3 regions of the Bradyrhizobium sp. 17 genome follow, and region 2 is predicted to be linked to each of the others. Evidence: predicted binding sites of a transcription regulator. Region 2 holds the regulator's gene; each other region holds the start of a gene.

Region 1 (6,141 bases), on a different contig from region 2:
CGCCCGTATTCAGGCGGCGCGCGCGGCTTTCTTCTGCAACCCGGCGACGATCTTCAAATCTTCGACAAAGCGCCGATATTCCAGCACCTTGGCTTCCGGATCGGGCAGCCGCAGCAGATAGGACGGGTGCACCGTCACCAGCGCCTTGTGACCGTCGGGCAGGTCGATGAGCCGGCCGCGGTTCTTTCCGATCGGGGTGATCTTGCCGAACACGCTCTGCGCGGCGGTCGCGCCCATCGCGACGATGAGATCGGGCTGGATGACGGAGACCTCCCGCTCATACCACTGCCGGCAGGCCTTTATCTCCGGCGTATTCGGCTTCTGATGCAGGCGAATCTTGCCGCGCGGCACGAATTTGAAGTGTTTCACCGCGTTGGTGACATAGACCTTCTTGCGGTCGACGCCGGCCTCCTGCAGCGCCTTGTCGAGCATCTGGCCGGCTGGACCGACGAAGGGATGGCCGGCGAGGTCTTCCTTGTCGCCAGGTTGTTCGCCGACCAGCATGATATTGGCGGACTTCGGACCCTCGCCGAACACGGTCTGGGTGGCGTCCTTGTAGAGATGGCAGGCGCGGCAGTGGGCGGCCTCCTCGCGGAGCGCTTCGAGATCGTCGGCAGCGGTCTTGCGTTTCATCGGAGCCTCCGGCCGCTTTTGAGGCTTGTGCGGATCGGTTGGGGCATTGGCGATCATGGCGCCGGTCATGCGCTCGGCGTCCTCAATCAGGGGCTTAATGATCGAAGCCTCGGGCAGGTTCCTCCAATATTTCTTCGGCATCTCGGTCTGCATTGCCTTCACCTTCAGGCGGGCCGGATTGAAGATGCTGGCGTAGTAGCGCCGCCAGGTTTCCTCCAGCCGGTCTTCGCTCGGTGCCTCGCTCTTGCTGACGCCTGATGTGAACGAGAGCGCGTGGCCATCCCAATGCGCGCACAAATCCGGCGTCAGGATCGACCAGGGCATGTCGGCAAAGCGCTTGGCGAAGAACGGCGCGGCGAGCTCGACGATGTGATGCTCCGGCTCGAACCAGGCGACGTAGTGTGCTTCGCGTTCCCTGCCGATCTCACGGAAGCGCACGAAGGCATGCATCTTGTGCTCGTCGCGGTAGACCGCCTTTGCCATGGCCGCGACTTGCGCGACATCGGGATCGGTCGCGACCTCGATGAGGTAGTGATTGTCCTTCAGCCGAAACAGCAGGCGATAGAGGATCGCGAAACGCTCGGGATCGCGATGCAGGATCGCGGCCTTGGCGAGCTCGACGAATTTTGCCGGCACGTTGAAGGTACCGTCGCCAGCCGCCGGCAGCGCAGACGGCGAGGGCGTCGCGAACAGCTCCGCTTCGCCGCCCTGCACGGCCCAGGTGACATCGGCCGGTTTCGTTTGGTGAAGCACGAGGCTACGTGCGGCTTTACGCCAGCCGTCGAAATCGGTTTCGTTCTCGAGGGTGATGTACTGCATCAGAAGCCAAATCCCAGTTGTGTGGCCTTCGGCTTGAACCGTTCGATCAGCCGTGCCTCGTCGAGGCGGTGCGGCGCGGGCCGGTGATCGCTCAGCACGATGAACGGCAGCGCTTTGTTCCGGGGCACATGCAGCCGCGCGAGATCGGCGACGCGGATGGTGGTCGTGCGGCGCGCCGCGATGATGCGCTCGACCGCCTTGGTGCCGAAGCCCGGCACGCGCAACAACTCCTCGCGGCTGGCGCGGTTGACGTCGAGCGGGAAGCGGTCGCGGTGACGCAGCGCCCAGGCGAGTTTTGGATCGATGTCGAGCGGCAGCATCGCGCTATCGTCGGCGATCTCGCCGACGTCGAAGCCGTAGAACCGCATCAGCCAATCGGCCTGATAGAGACGGTGCTCGCGCAGCAAGGGCGGCGCGCGCAGAGGCAGCGCGCGGCTGGCATCGGGGATCGGGCTGAACGCGGAATAATAGACGCGCCTCAGCCTGTATGAACCGTAGAGATTGGCGCTGGTGTGGAGGATGGTGTGGTCGGAGGCCGCGTCGGCGCCGACGATCATCTGCGTGCTTTGGCCGGCCGGTGCGAAGCGCTGCGGCTTGGCTTTTGTGTTCGCGCTGCGGCTTTCCTCGGCCTCGTCCAGCTTCAGCCGCAGCCGGCCCATGGTGCGGCGGATCGCGCGCACGTCTTTCTCGGGCGCGAATTGCTGCAGGCTCGTCTCCTGCGGCATCTCGATGTTGATGGAGAGACGGTCGGCATATTTGCCGGCCTCGGAGATCAATGCATCGTCGGCCTCGGGGATCGTCTTGAGATGGATGTAACCGCGGAAGTGATGCTCCTCGCGCAGTTTGCGCGCGACGCTCACCACCTGCTCCATGGTGTAGTCGGGGTTGCGGATGATGCCGGAGGAGAGAAACAGTCCTTCGATGTAATTGCGCCGGTAGAAGTCGAGCGTCAGCTTGACGACTTCGTCGATGGTGAAGCGGGCACGCGGCACGTTGGAGGAGGCCCGGTTGACGCAATAGAGGCAGTCGTAGTTGCAGGCGTTGGTCAGCAGCACCTTGAGCAGCGAGATGCAGCGGCCGTCCGGCGCGTAAGAATGGCAAATGCCCATGCCGGGCGCGGTCGATCCCATGCCCTTGCCGTCGCTGGAATCCCGCCTCTCGGTGCCGCTGGAGGCGCAAGACGCGTCGTACTTGGCGGCGTCGGCCAGGATTTCCAGCTTGCGTTGCACGTCCATATTGGAATCCCTTTGATTCAGCTCATGAATCCCAAGGCCCGCCAATTCGATTGACTCCCGGGGCGTCGTTAGCTTTATATTAGAACATATCATGAACAAATGAGCTAGCCGCTGGTTCTCTTTTTGAGAGCCACCGGCGATCACCCTTGAGGAGCGGCGTATATGAGCGGCGCACGAACAAGCGCGCTTGCAGCCTTGCGCGGCCAGATCGAGCGCATCGAGACGGCGGAGGTCGTGCATCATCGCGACCGTGTCGCGCTCGGCCATCGCAAGGCCGACAGCGCGCTGAAGGGCGGGCTCGCGCGCGCGGCAATCCACGAGGTATTTTGCGAAGGACGTCAGGGCGCGGCCGCGACCGGCTTTGTCACCGGTCTTGCAGGGCGCGTGACGGCTCGCAAACCGCTGCTGTGGGTGCGGCAGGATTTTTCAGAAATTGAAACCGGTGCGCTGTCGATGAGCGGGCTCGCCGAGATCGGTCTCGATCCGCACCGCATGGTGATGGTGCGCGCCGCCGACGTGGAGAGCGCGCTGCGCACGTCGGCCGATGCGCTCGCCTGCGACGCGCTGGGTGCGGTCGTGCTCGAGCTCTGGGGCGAGACGAGGCAGTTCGATCTCGTGGCGAGCCGCAAGCTGACGCTGGCTGCGCAATCTTCCGGTGTCACCGGCCTGTTGCTGCGGATGGCCGCGCAACCTTTACCCTCGACCGCCGAGACCAGATGGATGCTTCGCGCGGCGCATTCGCCGCCGGGCGCGATGTGGAGCGCCTGGGGGGCGCCGCGCTTCGATGCCGAGCTCCTGCGCAATCGTCACGGTCCGTGCGGCCGGTGGATCATGGAATGGAAATGTGATGAGTGCCAGTTCTCTGAATCGTCGGCGTATCCTCAGCCTGTGGCTACCGCGCCTGCCCATCGATCGGATCCAGCGGTTCTTCGGCAACGTCGGACTGCATAAAAATAATGCGCCTAGCATCGTCGTTGCCAAGGATAGCAACGCGCTGGTGATCCATGCGCTGGACGAGGCGGCCGAGCGCCTCGGTCTGCATATCGGCCAGCCTCTAGCCAATGCCCGGGCGATGTGTCCAAATCTCAAGGTGTTCGACGCCGATGCCGTGGCCGATGCGAAGACGATCGGCGACATCGCGGACTGGTGCGACCGCTTCACGCCGCTGGTGGCGCTCGATCCGCCGCACGGACTGTTCCTCGACATCACCGGCTGCGCGCATCTGTTCGGCGGCGAGGCTGCGCTGTTGCAAACCCTTGTCCGTGCCCTCGACCGCCAGGGCTTTGCGGTCAGCGCGGCGATCGCCGGTACCTCGGTCTGTGCGCGCACGCTGACGCGCCATGCATCTGGTAGTATCGTTGCCGATGGCGGGGAGGCGGCGGCAATCAGCCGGTTTCCGGTGTCCGCGCTTGGTGCAGGCGAGGCCATCAGTACCGGCCTGCGTCGCGCCGGCCTGAAGACGGTCGGCGATGTCGCTTCCCGCGAGCCGCATGAAATCACGGCGCGGTTCGGCGCACGGTTCTCCACGCTGCTCGCGCATGCGCTGGGGCAGGGCGATGCGCCGATCAATCCGCGCAAGCCGCTGCCCGATTACATCGTGGAGAAACGCTTTGCCGAGCCGATCGCGACCGACACCATGATCGCGATGACGCTGTCGCGCCTGGCGGACACGCTGATTGCGTCTATGGAGAAGCAGGGCAAGGGCGCGCGCCGCCTGGAAGCTGCCTTCTTCCGCACCGACGGCGCGGTGCGCGCGATTATGGTCGAGACCGGACGTCCCGTGACGCAAAGCAAAGTCATCGACCGGCTGTTCCGCGAGCGTCTCGATGCCCTCGCCGATCCGCTCGATCCTGGCTTCGGCTTCGACATGGTGCGACTGTCGGCAAGCCGCACCGAGATCGTGCTGCAGGAGCAGCGCGATCTCGACGCCCATGTCCACGACAATGACGAGCTTGCCGCGCTGATCGACCGCATCGCCGCGCGCATCGGCGGAAAGCGCGTCGTCGTGCACCTGCCTGAGGATACCCATATCCCTGAATGTGCGGTGCTGGCGGCCCCTGCGCAACATCATCTCGCCGTGGCCATGCAGGCCGAATGGCCCGCGCGCACCGAGGGTGAGCCGCCGCTGCGTCCGTTGCGGTTGTTCGACAAGCCTGAGCCGATCAATGTGCCGTTTGCGACCGTGCCCGACGGCCCGCCGCATCAATTCACCTGGCGCCGCGCGCAGCATGCGGTGGTGCGGGTAGAGGGCCCCGAGCGCATCGCCATGGAATGGTGGCGGCAGGACGGCAAGCAACTGACGCGGGACTATTTCCGCATCGAGGATGCCGAGGGCCTGCGCTTCTGGATCTTTCGCGACGGTCTTTACGAGGGGGAGTGCTTCGACGGCGACGGCAAGCCTGCTCCTCCCGGCTGGTATGTGCACGGTCTCTTCGCATGAACACGCCCGCTTATGCCGAGATCGGCATCACCACGAATTTCTCCTTCCTGCGCGGCGGCTCGGATCCGCGCGACTATGTACATCAGGCCAGCATCCTCGGCATTCCCGCGATCGGCATTGCCGATCACAACACGCTGGCCGGTGTGGTGCGCGCCTACAAGGAGCTCGACAATGACGAGGTGCTGCACAAGCCGAAGCTTTTGATTGGCACCCGCATCGTCTTCATCGACGGCACGCCCGATATCCTGGTCTATCCGCGTGACCGCGCCGCCTATGGCCGGCTGTGCCAGCTTCTCACCCGGGGCAAGCGCGGCGACGGTATCACGCGGATCGCGAAGGGCGAGTGCCATCTCACCTTCGCCGATCTCCTTGCGTTTTCCGAAGGCCAGCTCCTGATCCTGACGCTGCCGCATCGCTTCGATGCGGCGCAAGCGCAGGACATCCTCGCCAAGCTGAAGGCAAGTCGCGCCGAGGGCGTGTGGCTGGCGGCGAGCCTGGTCTATCGCGGCGACGATCGCCGTCGCCTCGCGCAGCTCGATGATCTCGCCGCAAAAGCAAAAGTGCCGCTGCTTGCGACCAACGAGGTGCTCTATCACCACCCCGCGCGCCGTCCCCTCCAGGACGTTCTGACCTGCATCCGGGAAAAGACCACGATCGAGGCGGTCGGCCGGAAGCTGGAAGCCAATGCCGAGCGATTTCTGAAGACGCCCAGGGAGATGGCGCGGCTGTTCCGCGATTTCCCTGAGGCTATCGCGGAGACCATGCGCTTTGCGGACAAAATCACCTTCTCGCTCGACCAGCTCAAATACCAGTATCCGGATGAGCCGGTGCCACCGGGGAAGACCGCGCAGGGGCATCTGGAGGATCTGACCTGGGCCGGTGTCGACAAATATTTTGGCGGCAAGATCGACGACAAGCTGCGCGCCACCCTGAAGAAAGAACTCGCACTGATCGCCGATCTGAAATACGCGCATTACTTCCTCACCGTGCACGACATCGTGCATTACGCCCGCA
Region 2 (6,141 bases):
CCTGCGGCACTTTCGGTGCGGCGCACATGCTCAGTTCGGTGTCCGAGCCCGGCCTAGAAAAGACCGCCGAAGCTGCGTCCGACGCGCTGCGGCTCTACCAGCTCTATGTGCGCGGCGATGACGCCTTCGTCGCCGACGTCGTCAGCCGGGCCGAGAAGAACGCCTACGCCGCCTTCTGCCTGACCGTCGACACCGCCCACTACAGCCGCCGCGAACGTGACATCGCCAAGCGCTACGTTCGCGAGAGCCGCTTGCGCGCCACCGGGGGCGATTACCAGAAGGGTCTGGAGTGGCGGACGGTGAAGATGATCAAGGACAAGTTTAAGATCCCGCTGATCCTCAAGGGCATCGCGACGCCAGAGGACGCGCTGATCGCGATCGATCACGGCGTCGAATGGATCTACGTCTCCAACCATGGCGGCCGTCAGCTCGATCACGGTCGCGGCGCCATGCACGTGCTGCCCGAGATCGTCGACGCCGTGAACGGCCGCGCCAAGATCATGGTCGATGGCGGTGTCTGTCGCGGCACCGACATCGTCAAGGCGATCGCGGCGGGCGCCGACCTCGTCGGCATCGGCCGGCTGCAATGCTGGGCGCTGGCGGCGGCCGGCGAAGCCGGCGTGGCGCGCATGCTGGAACTGCTCGAGGACGAAGTGCTGCGCTGCCTCGGCCTCTTGGGTGCGACCTCGTTCGCCGAGGTCAACAAATCCTGCCTGCACCAGGCGACCGCAACCAACGCGCCGAGTGTGTTCAGCGCGTTTCCGCTGTTCGACCACGAGCCGTATCGATACTGAGTGAAAGGACGCAGGTGACATCGCTCTCTCCCGGCAGCGCGGATGCGCTCCTGTTCGATCTCGGCCGCGTCGTGCTCGATATCGATTTCTCCAAGGCGATCGCCTGCTGGGCGGGACATGCCGGCTGCAAGCCCGAAGCCATCGTCGCGCGCTATGTGCGGGACAGCGAAGCCTATCGGTTGCACGAGATGGGGAAGATCAGCGATGAGGACTATTTCGCCTCATTGCGAGCCTCGCTCGGAATCGGCATTTCGGATGCGCAGTTCCTGGAAGGCTGGAACGCGATTTTCGCCGGCGAAATGCCTGACATCGCCGAGCTGCTGCCGCGCGCAGCGAAACAGATGCCGCTCTATGCTTTCTCCAACACCAACCGGCCGCACGTGGACCATTTCTCGAGGGAATATGCCGACCTCCTCGGCCATTTCCGCGAGCTGTATTTGTCGTCCAGCATCGGCCTGCGCAAACCGGATGCGGAGGCCTTCGACCACGTCGTTGCGGCGATCGGCGTGCCCGCCGGGCGCATCGTGTTCTTCGACGATCTTGCCGAAAACATCGAGGGAGCGCGCGCGCGCGGCTTGACGGCGGTGCATGTGACCTCGCCGCGTGACGTCGGGAACGCATTGACGGCATTAGGCATTTGACGACGGTCCGTTGTCGCGAAACCCACGACGGCACGGCCCGACGGACCAATTTTGAAAAATTGAGGAACCGGATCACTTTGTACATTTTTATACAGAGTTCCGGGAACGGAATACCGCCTTCCGGACTCTTAGAGTCCGTTGGGACTTCTACGGACGGATGCATCATCGTGCTGGGCAAAACCTACCTCACCAAGCAGGCCTCTCTTCTTCTTGAATTCGCGAGGACAACTTCAGATTCGGACCTTTCCGCCAAGCTTGTGAGCAAGGCCGCCGACCTGAAATCCCAAGCCGACCCGCTGCCCGACAAGGATCAGGGATCCAAGGCGCCCGACGTAACTCCCGGGCAGGCAGGGAGCTGATCGATTCAGGCCATGGCGCGTTCTCGCCTTGCCATGATTTTCGTCGCTTCCATGACCACTCTCCTGCCGATCTGTGACCTCCTTCGGATCATGCCGCGACGCGCTTGATCCTGCCTTCCGGAACAATGTGAAGGGGCGGGATGACTGTGCCTGCTCAGCCGCTTTTGCCTCTGCGCCTGCGCTCGGCTAGAAGACGTGCGGAACATTCGCCCGAACGTGCCGAGCAGGAGTTTTCGCCGTGGCCTTGATGCCGGTTTCTGACGCGCTTGCCGCGGTGCTGGCGGGTGCAGAGCCGCTGCCGGAAGAAATGATTTCCCTCGACGAGGCCTACCATCGCGTGCTCGCGCGTGACGTCGTGGCGCGGCGCACGCAGCCGCCGCAAGCGATGTCGGCGATGGACGGCTACGCGGTGCGCGCGGCCGATGCCGCGACGATCGATTCGGAGCTCACCGTCATCGGCGAAGTCGCAGCGGGCCGACCGTTCGAGGGGACGGTCGGAGCCGGCGAGGCCGTGCGGATCTTCACCGGCGGCGTCGTTCCCTTTGGCGCGGACGCCGTCGTGATCCAGGAGGACACGGTCGCCGCCGGCAAGCGCATCACGATCAAGGAAGCCGCGATCGCCGGCCGGCACATCCGCCCCGCCGGCGTCGATTTCCGCGAGGGCGACGTGCTCCTGCGCAAGGGAAGCCGTCTGACCGAGCGAGACCTCGCGCTCGCCGCCGGGATGAATCATCCGCACCTTGCCGTTGTCAGGCGTCCGAAGGTCGCGATTCTCGCCACCGGCGACGAGCTGGTGATGCCGGGCACCACGCCCGGCCACGGCCAGATCGTCTATTCCAACGGCTACGCCCTGCACGCGCTCGCCCGCAGCGAGGGCGCCGAGACCATCGACCTCGGTATTGCCGCCGACACGCTCGAGGCCACCACCGCCGGCATCCGCCGCGCCCGCGAGAGCGGCGCCGACGTCCTGATCACGACCGGCGGCGCATCGGTCGGCGACCACGATCTGGTCCAGCAGGCACTGCGGGACGAAGGCATCGCGATGGCGTTCTGGAAGATCGCGATGCGGCCAGGCAAGCCGATGATGCACGGGCGACTCGGCGCAATGGGTGTGATCGGCCTGCCGGGCAATCCCGTATCGTCCTACGTGTGCGCTTTCCTGTTCATGGTGCCGCTGATTCGCGCCCTGTCGGGCCGTTCAGTGATTCACCATCGCCGTGAACGCGCCGTGCTCGGCCGCGACGTCGGCGCCAACGACCAGCGCGAGGACTATCTGCGCGCGCATCTTGAGGAGCGTGACGATGGCACACGCGTCGTTGTTCCCGTCAATCATCAGGACTCTTCGCTGCTTGCGAATCTCGCTGCAGCACAGGTACTTCTCGTCCGCGCACCATTCGCGCCGAAGGCCGAAGCCGGCACGGCTTGCGAAGTGTTGCGGCTCCCCGTCTGAGCGCCCCCGCAACGCGCGTTCCGCGCACTTTGCTCTGTTCACGGTAAATTAAGCAGTTGCGGAACATGTATCGAACATATAGTGTCTGTTCATGATTTGTTTCGAGCATGCAGCGGCTTATGGCCGAATTCAGCGTCTCGGAATCGGACGACATCAACCGGGGGACTTTGGTCGAGATGTTAACGCGCAAACAATACGAGCTTCTGCGGTTCATCAGTGAACGTCTGAAGGAAAGCGGCGTGCCGCCCTCCTTCGACGAGATGAAGGATGCGCTCGATCTGCGCTCGAAGTCGGGCATCCATCGCCTGATCACGGCGCTCGAGGAGCGTGGCTTCATCCGACGCCTGCCCAACCGCGCCCGTGCGATTGAAGTCATCAAGCTGCCGGAGCTCCAGGCAGCCGCTGGCAGCCGCCGCGGCTTCACGCCGAGCGTCATCGAGGGCAATCTCGGCAAGGTGCGTGCGAGCGCGAGCCTGCCCGCTGACGAGGGCGAACGTCTCGTCGCGGTGCCGGTGATGGGCCGCATCGCGGCCGGCACGCCGATCGAGGCGTTGCAGACCCGCAGCCATACTATCAGCGTACCGCCTGACATGCTCGGCTCGGGCGAGCATTACGCGCTGGAAGTGCGCGGCGACTCGATGGTCGAAGCCGGCATTCTCGACGGCGACATGGCCCTGATCCAGCGCAACGAGAGCGCCGATACCGGCGACATCGTGGTGGCGCTGATCGACGACGAGGAAGCGACGCTGAAGCGCTTCCGCCGTCGCGGCGCCTCGATCGCGCTCGAGCCCGCCAACGCGGCCTATGAGGTCCGCATCCTGCCGCCCAACCGGGTGAAGATTCAGGGCAAGCTGATCGGGCTTTACCGGAAGTACTGATACCGGGAGTCTTTCTATCGGCAGTACTTCATATCGGAAGCACTTCATGCCGGAGGTGCTTGGCGCCTCGCGCGCTTCCGATCGGCATCGCCGGTCAGAGATTGGAGCGGATCATCGTCCGCTCCGGCTGGATAGCCTTTCTGGTTCTGCACAGACTATCCGGCCCCTCCTCCAACGCTGGCTCCTCGCCACGCCGACGAAGCAGCACCGCTTCAAGCAGCACCGCTTCGCGGCTCGGTTGTTCGAGGAAACAGCGACCAGCGGTCAAGTTCGGCCGTTGCAGCCAAGTTGGCAATGTTCGCGTACGCGCCTCCCGAATGCATCGCGGCGAGCTTTGTTCCTATTGAATTCGGGAAAGATAATGTGATCGCGGCTTGCGGAAGCCAGCCGCAGATTTGCCCACAACCAAGCAGAGCGTTCGTGCTTCCACTCTGATAGAGGCCTGCGCCTCGATAAGAGACGCGGGTTGCTATCCCAGCATGAGGAGCACCCGATGTGTGACTACAGCCTACATGCCGTCGCGTCGCGCCCCGCCGAAGTCGGCGAGACGATCGTCACGACAAGCTTCCGCGGCACCTCGACGCGCGGCTTCGCCTCTGCAGCCGATCCGTCTGTTGCCGTCTGCCTGCTGCCGGGGACGGAGCTCGCCTTCGCCGACGACGTCCGCTACGACAATCGCTGGATCTGGACGCGCACCATCAATTCCCGCGTGGGCAAGTTCGGCAAGATCGATCCGCACGTTCCCGACCGCCATCATGATGCGATCGAATTCCCCGACGGCAAATACGTGCTGGTGACGCAGCTCGTCGAAGGCCAGCGCGCGACGGTGCTGCAACTGCCGGTGACTCAGTCGGTCACCGAGCGCGAGCACAAGGCGCAGATCACCGCCGACAGGCAGCCGACCGTCACGCACCTGCCGATCGGCTGACAGAGCCGCCCTCCGGCTACGAAGTCGGAGGTCAGGATTGAATCGCCATCGCCGGCCGTGGCCGGCGAGATGGTGTGGTTTGCACCCCGCGAATCCGAACGGACGCACCGAACCACTGCGTTGCTCCGCACCATCAGATCAATCGTCGGCTTGCAGGTCGGTGTCCGCCGGCGTTGCGTCCTTGATGCGAGGCGCGGTCGACTTTGCCGTCGAAATCACCCTCGCCGGCGCCGGCCGGCAACCAGGGGCGGCTCGTGCCTCTCGCCCTCACTGCCTGAACCACAAAACCGTCACCACGCTGCGTCAGCGCCAGCGCGCTTTGGCTGGCGAGCCGCTGCCGATCGACCACCATCGCCGCGCAATCGGGCGGCGCGGGACGTGTCGTCACCACCAGGGCGGCCCGACTGCAATCGTCTGCGAGAGCGTCGACGCGCAGTGCCAGCGCGACCAGCCTCCCGTCGGCCAGTGGCGTCACGCAGCCGGATTCGTCGCAGGACACGCCATCGGCAAGCGAGGCTCTGCCCGCATCGCGCGGATCGGCGTCGGCAGCGAGCCATTCCTTGAGCAGAAAGCTGTCCTTGTTCGTCCTGATCAGGTGCAGATATCCGTCCCTGCCCCGCACCGCGACGCTGGCGCCATCCCCGGCAATCAGGATGTCGGGCTGCCGCGCCGACAGTCCCCAGAGGATCGCTGCCAGCAGCACCAGGGCGCCGGACCAGCGCAGCGGCGTGCGCAACAAGCCGAGCACAATGATTCCCAGGCTCGCCGCGATCAGCGGCGCGATCCCGAACGCCGGGATGCGGCCCACCGCGCCCGGCAAGGCCGCGACCCAGCGCGAGACCGCGACCATCCACTCGATGCCAATCCCCATCAGCCACCAGAACACGCTGTCCAGCCCGAACGGCGCAGCAAGCAGCCCCAACAGCCCCGCCGGCATCACCAGCGCAGAGACCACCGGCATCGCGCCGAGATTGGCGAGCACGCCGAACGGCGTGACACGGTGGAAATGAAAGGCGGCATAGGGCGTCGTCGCAAGTCCCGCAATCAGCGAAGCCATGAACAGCATCGCAATCTCGCGCCCACCCCACATC
Region 3 (5,026 bases), on a different contig from region 2:
GAGCGCCTGCACCACGCCGCCGATCCAGAGGCTGGTCGCAAGCGAATAGCGCCGCGCGACGAAGCCGCCGGCAAAGCCGCCGATCAGAGTCGCAGCAAGGCCCACGCCCTTCACGATCGCCGCATAGTCGTTGCGGGAGAAGCCGAGGTCGATCACGAACGGCGCGGTCATCGTGCCGGAAAAGGCATCGGTGAACTTGAACAGCACGACGAAGGCGAGTGCCGCAAGCGCGTCCTTGCGCGTCAGGAATTCCGAGAAGGCGCCGATTGCCGCGTGCAGCACGCGCGCGAGCGCGGTCTGCGTCTGCGTCGCGGCTTCCGCCCGCAATGACTGCTCGGGCTCGGTCGCGACCAGCGCCGTGATCGTCCCGATCAGGACCATCGCCGCCATCACCACATAGCCCCACATCCAGGCGGACGTGCGGGTGATGCCGGTGCTCTCGAAGCCGGAGACGATGAACAGCGCGCCGGCGGTCGAGACCAGCATGCCGATGCGATAGGCCGCGACATAGGACGCCATGCCGGCGGCCTGCTCGCTCTCCGGCAGGCTCTCGACGCGGAAGGCGTCGACCACGATGTCCTGCGTCGACGAGGCCGTCGCCACCAGCAATGCGCCGAGCGCGACGTAGAACGGCGAGCGCGCGGGATCGGTCAGCGCCAGCAGCAGGATCGCTGCGATCAGCAGCAATTGCGAGAACAGCAGCCAGCCGCGGCGCCGCCCGAAGGCGCGCGTGAACAGCGGCACATGCATCGCATCGACCAGCGGCGCCCAAAGGAATTTCAGCGTGTAGGGCGTGCCGACCAGCGCAAACAGCCCGATGGTCTTGAGATCGACGCCGGATTCCCGCATCCACACCAGCAGCGTCGAGCCCGACAGCGCCAGCGGCAGCCCGGACGAGAAACCGAGGAACAGCACGATCAGCACCCGCGGCTGCAGGTAAACGGCAAGGCTGTCACGCCAGGAGGTGGGGGCCGTGCCGGGGCCGGCAGGGGAGGTCGCGTCGGGTGCGGTCATGGGGTGGTGTTAGCAGATTCTGAGAGCCACAAGTGAGGTGTCGTCGCCCGGCTTGACCGGGCGACCCAGTATTCCAGAGGCCGGAGTTATGGAGGGCCCGCGATCTCCGCATAGAGATCGTTCCAATCGGGATTATCCTTCTCGATCAGCGCAATCTTCCAGGCGCGCGTCCATTTTTTCAGGCGCTTCTCGCGTTTTATCGCATTCTCGGGATCATCGAATTGCTCGAAATAGACTAGCTTCACAACGCCCTATTCCTTCGTGAAGCTCTCGACTAACTGCAATTTGTGTTCGGCCACACGGCGGATGAGATCGTTCGTTACGCCAATGTAGAGCGTGTCGCCCATCTTGCTGGCGAGAATGTACACGTAGTAGCAGCGCCCGCCCATCTGCCGTCTCTGGGATACTGGGTCGCCCGGTCAAGCCGGGCGACGACAGTGTGTTCTATATTCTACTCCCCCGCCTGGAGCTTCCTCGGGAACAACTCGGCAGCGCCGGTCGCCACGAGATGCGGGGCTTCGGGGGCATCGCTCTTGCTGAAATCGAGCTCTTCGATGCGCCCCGCGCGCTTCTCGATCTTGTCGGCGGAGATCAGGATCTGGCGGACGTCCTCGTTCGCGTCGGCAAAGTGCTTCTGCAATTTCAGCACGCGATCGCGCAGGCGGCCGAGGTCGTCGCCGAGCTTGATCACTTCGGTCTGGATCTGGTCGGCGGCATCGCGCATGCGCGCGTCCTTCATGATCTGCTGCATCACCTGGATTGCGAGCATCAAAAGCGACGGCGACACCAGCACGACGCGGGCGCGATACGCCTTCTGGATCACGTCGTCGAAACCGTCGTGGATCTCGGCGTAGACCGATTCCGACGGCACGAACATCAACGCCATTTCCTGGGTCTCGCCGGCGACGAGATATTTTTCGGCGATGTCGCTGACATGCTTCATCACGTCACCGCGCAGCCGCTGCGTGGCGATGCGCTTTTCCTCGTCGGTGCGCGCATCATGCAGCGCGGTCATCGCCTCCAGCGGAAATTTCGCGTCGATGCAGAGCGGACGCTGGTCGGGCAGGAACACGACGCAGTCCGGACGCTTGCCGGTCGAGAGCGTGAACTGGAACTCGTAGGCGCCCTTCGGCAGACCGTCCTGGACGATCGCTTCCATCCGCGCCTGACCGAAGGCGCCGCGCGACTGCTTGTTGGCGAGCACGTCGCGCAGGGTCGTCACCTGCGTGGTGAGGTCGGTGAGGTTCTTGTGCGCGCTGTCGATGATGCCGAGCCGCTCGTGCAGCGCGTGCAGGCTCTCCATGGTGTTGCGGGTCGAGTGCTCCATGGACTGGCCGACGCGGTGGGTCACCGAATCCAGCCGCTCGTTGACCGCGCGCGCCATGTCGGCCTGGCGGCCGGCCAGCGTCTGGGTCATGGCGTCGACTCGCCCCGAAGCCTCGCTCTGGGCGTGCAGCATCTGGCTGATGCGCTCCTCGAGCTCGTCGGCGCGGATGGCGTTGGCCATCGCGAGTTCCGCGCCGCGCCGCCCTGACCGCGCGATCACGACGGCAATCACGAGCAGCAGGATAAGGACCAGGGCGCCGAAGCCGATCAGCGCGTCCACGGTGCGCACCGGCCAGTCGCCAAGCATGAAAATGATCTCGTTCATGCCCCTGCTTCTAGCCGATTCGCTTCGAGACACGAACGAATAGCGAACATTTATGGTAAATGCTCTGTTAATTTTTATGGTTAACGAAACCTGAAGTTTTATGGTTAGCGGAGGGTTAACGGGGTTCCCGGCCGCATTGACCGCATCGAACGCGCGGCTTAAATCGCGGCCATGGCCCTCAGAGAAATCATCATCCTGCCCGACAAGCAGCTGCGTCTGGTCTCCAAGCCGATCGAGAAGGTCACGCCGGAGATCCGCAAGCTTGCCGACGACATGTTCGAGACCATGTACGACGCGCCCGGCATCGGGCTCGCGGCGATCCAGATCGCGCAGCCGTTGCGGCTGATCACCATGGACCTCGCCAAGCCCGACCAGGACGGCGAGACCAAGCCCGAGCCGCGCGTCTTCATCAATCCGGAAATCATCGCCTCTTCGGAGGACCTGTCGTTCTACGAGGAAGGCTGCCTGTCGATCCCCGAATATTACGAGGAGGTCGAGCGCCCTGCGAAGGTGCGGGTGCGCTACACCGATCTCGACGGCAAGGTGCACGAGGAGGACGCCGAAGGCCTCTACGCCACCTGCATCCAGCACGAGATCGACCATCTCAACGGCGTGCTGTTCGTCGACTATCTGTCAAAGCTCAAGCGCGACCGCGTGCTGAAGAAGTTCGAGAAAGCCGCCAAGCGCGCGGAGTGAGGTTCTCTGTCGATGCCCCTCCGCCTGATCTTCATGGGCACGCCCGATTTCTCCGTGCCGACGCTGCTCGAGCTCGTCGCGCATGGCCACGAGATCGCGGCCGTGTACACGCGCGCGCCGAAGCCCGGCGGACGGCGCGGGCTGCAATTGCAGCCGACCCCGGTGGAAGAGGCCGCGCGAAAGCTCGGTGTGCCCGTGCTGACGCCGAAGACTTTGAAAACGCCGGAGGCGCTGGAAGAGTTTCGCGCCTTTGACGCCGATGCGGCCGTCGTCGTCGCCTATGGCATGATCCTGCCGCAGGCGATCCTCGATGCGCCAAAGCTCGGCTGCTACAACCTGCACGCCTCGCTGCTGCCACGCTGGCGCGGTGCCGCTCCCATCAACCGCGCGATCATGGCCGGCGATGCCGAGAGCGGCGTGATGGTGATGAAGATGGATGTTGGCCTCGACACCGGCGACGTCGCTATGGCGGAACGGCTCGCGATCACGGACAACATGACCGCGCTCGATCTGCACGATCGTCTGTCGCGGCTCGGTGCCGATCTGATGGTGCGCGCCATGGCCGCGCTGGCGCGCGGCGGGCTTCAGCTGAAGCAGCAGAGCGAGGACGGCGTCACCTATGCCGCCAAGATCGACAAGGCCGAGGCGCGGATCGACTGGACCAGGCCCGCGCGCGAGGTGCTGCGCCATATCCACGGCCTGTCGCCGTTTCCCGGCGCCTGGGCCGAACTTGAGAATGCGCGGGTCAAGATCCTGCGCTGCGAGCTGGCGAAAGGCACGGGCGCACCCGGCGAGGTGCTCGACGATCACCTCACCATCGCCTGCGGCGAGGGTGCAATCCGTCTGATCGAGCTCCAGCGCGAAGGCAAGGCACGCATGCAGGCCGCGGACTTCCTGCGCGGCGTGCCGTTGAAGACCGGCGCCAAATTCACCTGACGCTGTCATACCCTGCGAAGGCGGGGTATCCAGTACGCCGAGGCTTCTCGGTCGAACGGATAGGCTGCGGAGTACTGGATTGCCCGGTCGAGCCGGGCGATGACAGCGAAACTGGACAAGATGCCCCGCTACAAGCTCACCATCGAATATGACGGCGCGCCGTTCTTCGGCTGGCAGGTGCAGGAGACGCTGCCCTCGGTGCAGGGCGCGTTGGAGGCCGCTGTGAAGGCGATGACCGGCGCGGATGCGCGCGTCCATGGTGCCGGCCGCACCGATGCCGGCGTGCATGCGCGCGGCCAGGTCGCGCATGTCGATGTCGGCAAGCAGTTTCCGCCGGGCCGTTTTCGCGACGGCTTGAATGCGCATCTGCGCCCGCATCCTGTCGCGGTGCTCGAAGCGGATATCGTGCCTGATAGTTTCGAGGCGCGCTTTTCAGCCATCAAGCGCCACTACCGCTACCGTATCGTCAACACTCGCGCCAATCTCGCACTCGATGCCGGCCACGCCTGGCGCGTGCCGCGCCGGCTCGACGCCGATGCGATGCATGCGGCGGCACAACGCCTGCTCGGCAAGCACGATTTCACCACCTTCCGCGACACCGAGTGCCAGGCCAGGTCGCCGGAGAAGACGCTCGATCAGCTCGACGTGCTGCGCGACGGGCGCGAGATCACCATAGTCACCTCGGCGCGCTCATTCCTGCACAGCCAGGTGCGTTCGATGGTGGGGTCG

The links. The regulator LexA, encoded in region 2, represses DNA repair genes until DNA is damaged. The targets are predictions, from matches to a motif close to TGTTCNNNNTGTGTTCNG.
Region 1: the regulator LexA is predicted to act here: its motif matches at 2,768-2,785, upstream of IVB13_RS19060 (putative DNA modification/repair radical SAM protein).
Region 3: the regulator LexA is predicted to act here: its motif matches at 2,697-2,714, upstream of rmuC (DNA recombination protein RmuC).

What each region holds. Positions count from the first base shown of each region.
Region 1 covers NZ_JADPJQ010000105.1:21,576-27,716, forward strand. The annotation lists gene IVB13_RS19055 (UdgX family uracil-DNA binding protein) at 10-1,452, opposite strand; gene IVB13_RS19060 (putative DNA modification/repair radical SAM protein) at 1,452-2,687, opposite strand; gene IVB13_RS19065 (DNA repair protein) at 2,850-3,638, shown strand; gene IVB13_RS19070 (DNA polymerase Y family protein) at 3,535-5,127, shown strand; gene IVB13_RS19075 (error-prone DNA polymerase) at 5,124-6,141, shown strand, end outside.
Region 2 covers NZ_JADPJQ010000012.1:214,740-220,880, forward strand. The annotation lists gene IVB13_RS02260 (alpha-hydroxy acid oxidase) at 1-794, shown strand, start outside; gene IVB13_RS02265 (HAD family phosphatase) at 809-1,435, shown strand; gene IVB13_RS02270 (hypothetical protein) at 1,603-1,794, shown strand; gene glp (gephyrin-like molybdotransferase Glp) at 2,033-3,244, shown strand; gene lexA (transcriptional repressor LexA) at 3,421-4,122, shown strand; gene IVB13_RS02285 (hypothetical protein) at 4,616-5,050, shown strand; partial or broken gene IVB13_RS02290 (ComEC/Rec2 family competence protein) at 5,189-6,141, opposite strand, start outside.
Region 3 covers NZ_JADPJQ010000128.1:171,494-176,519, forward strand. The annotation lists gene IVB13_RS35930 (MFS transporter) at 1-1,014, opposite strand, end outside; partial or broken gene IVB13_RS35935 (GIY-YIG nuclease family protein) at 1,101-1,403, opposite strand; gene rmuC (DNA recombination protein RmuC) at 1,466-2,665, opposite strand; gene def (peptide deformylase) at 2,837-3,361, shown strand; gene fmt (methionyl-tRNA formyltransferase) at 3,374-4,297, shown strand; gene truA (tRNA pseudouridine(38-40) synthase TruA) at 4,418-5,026, shown strand, end outside.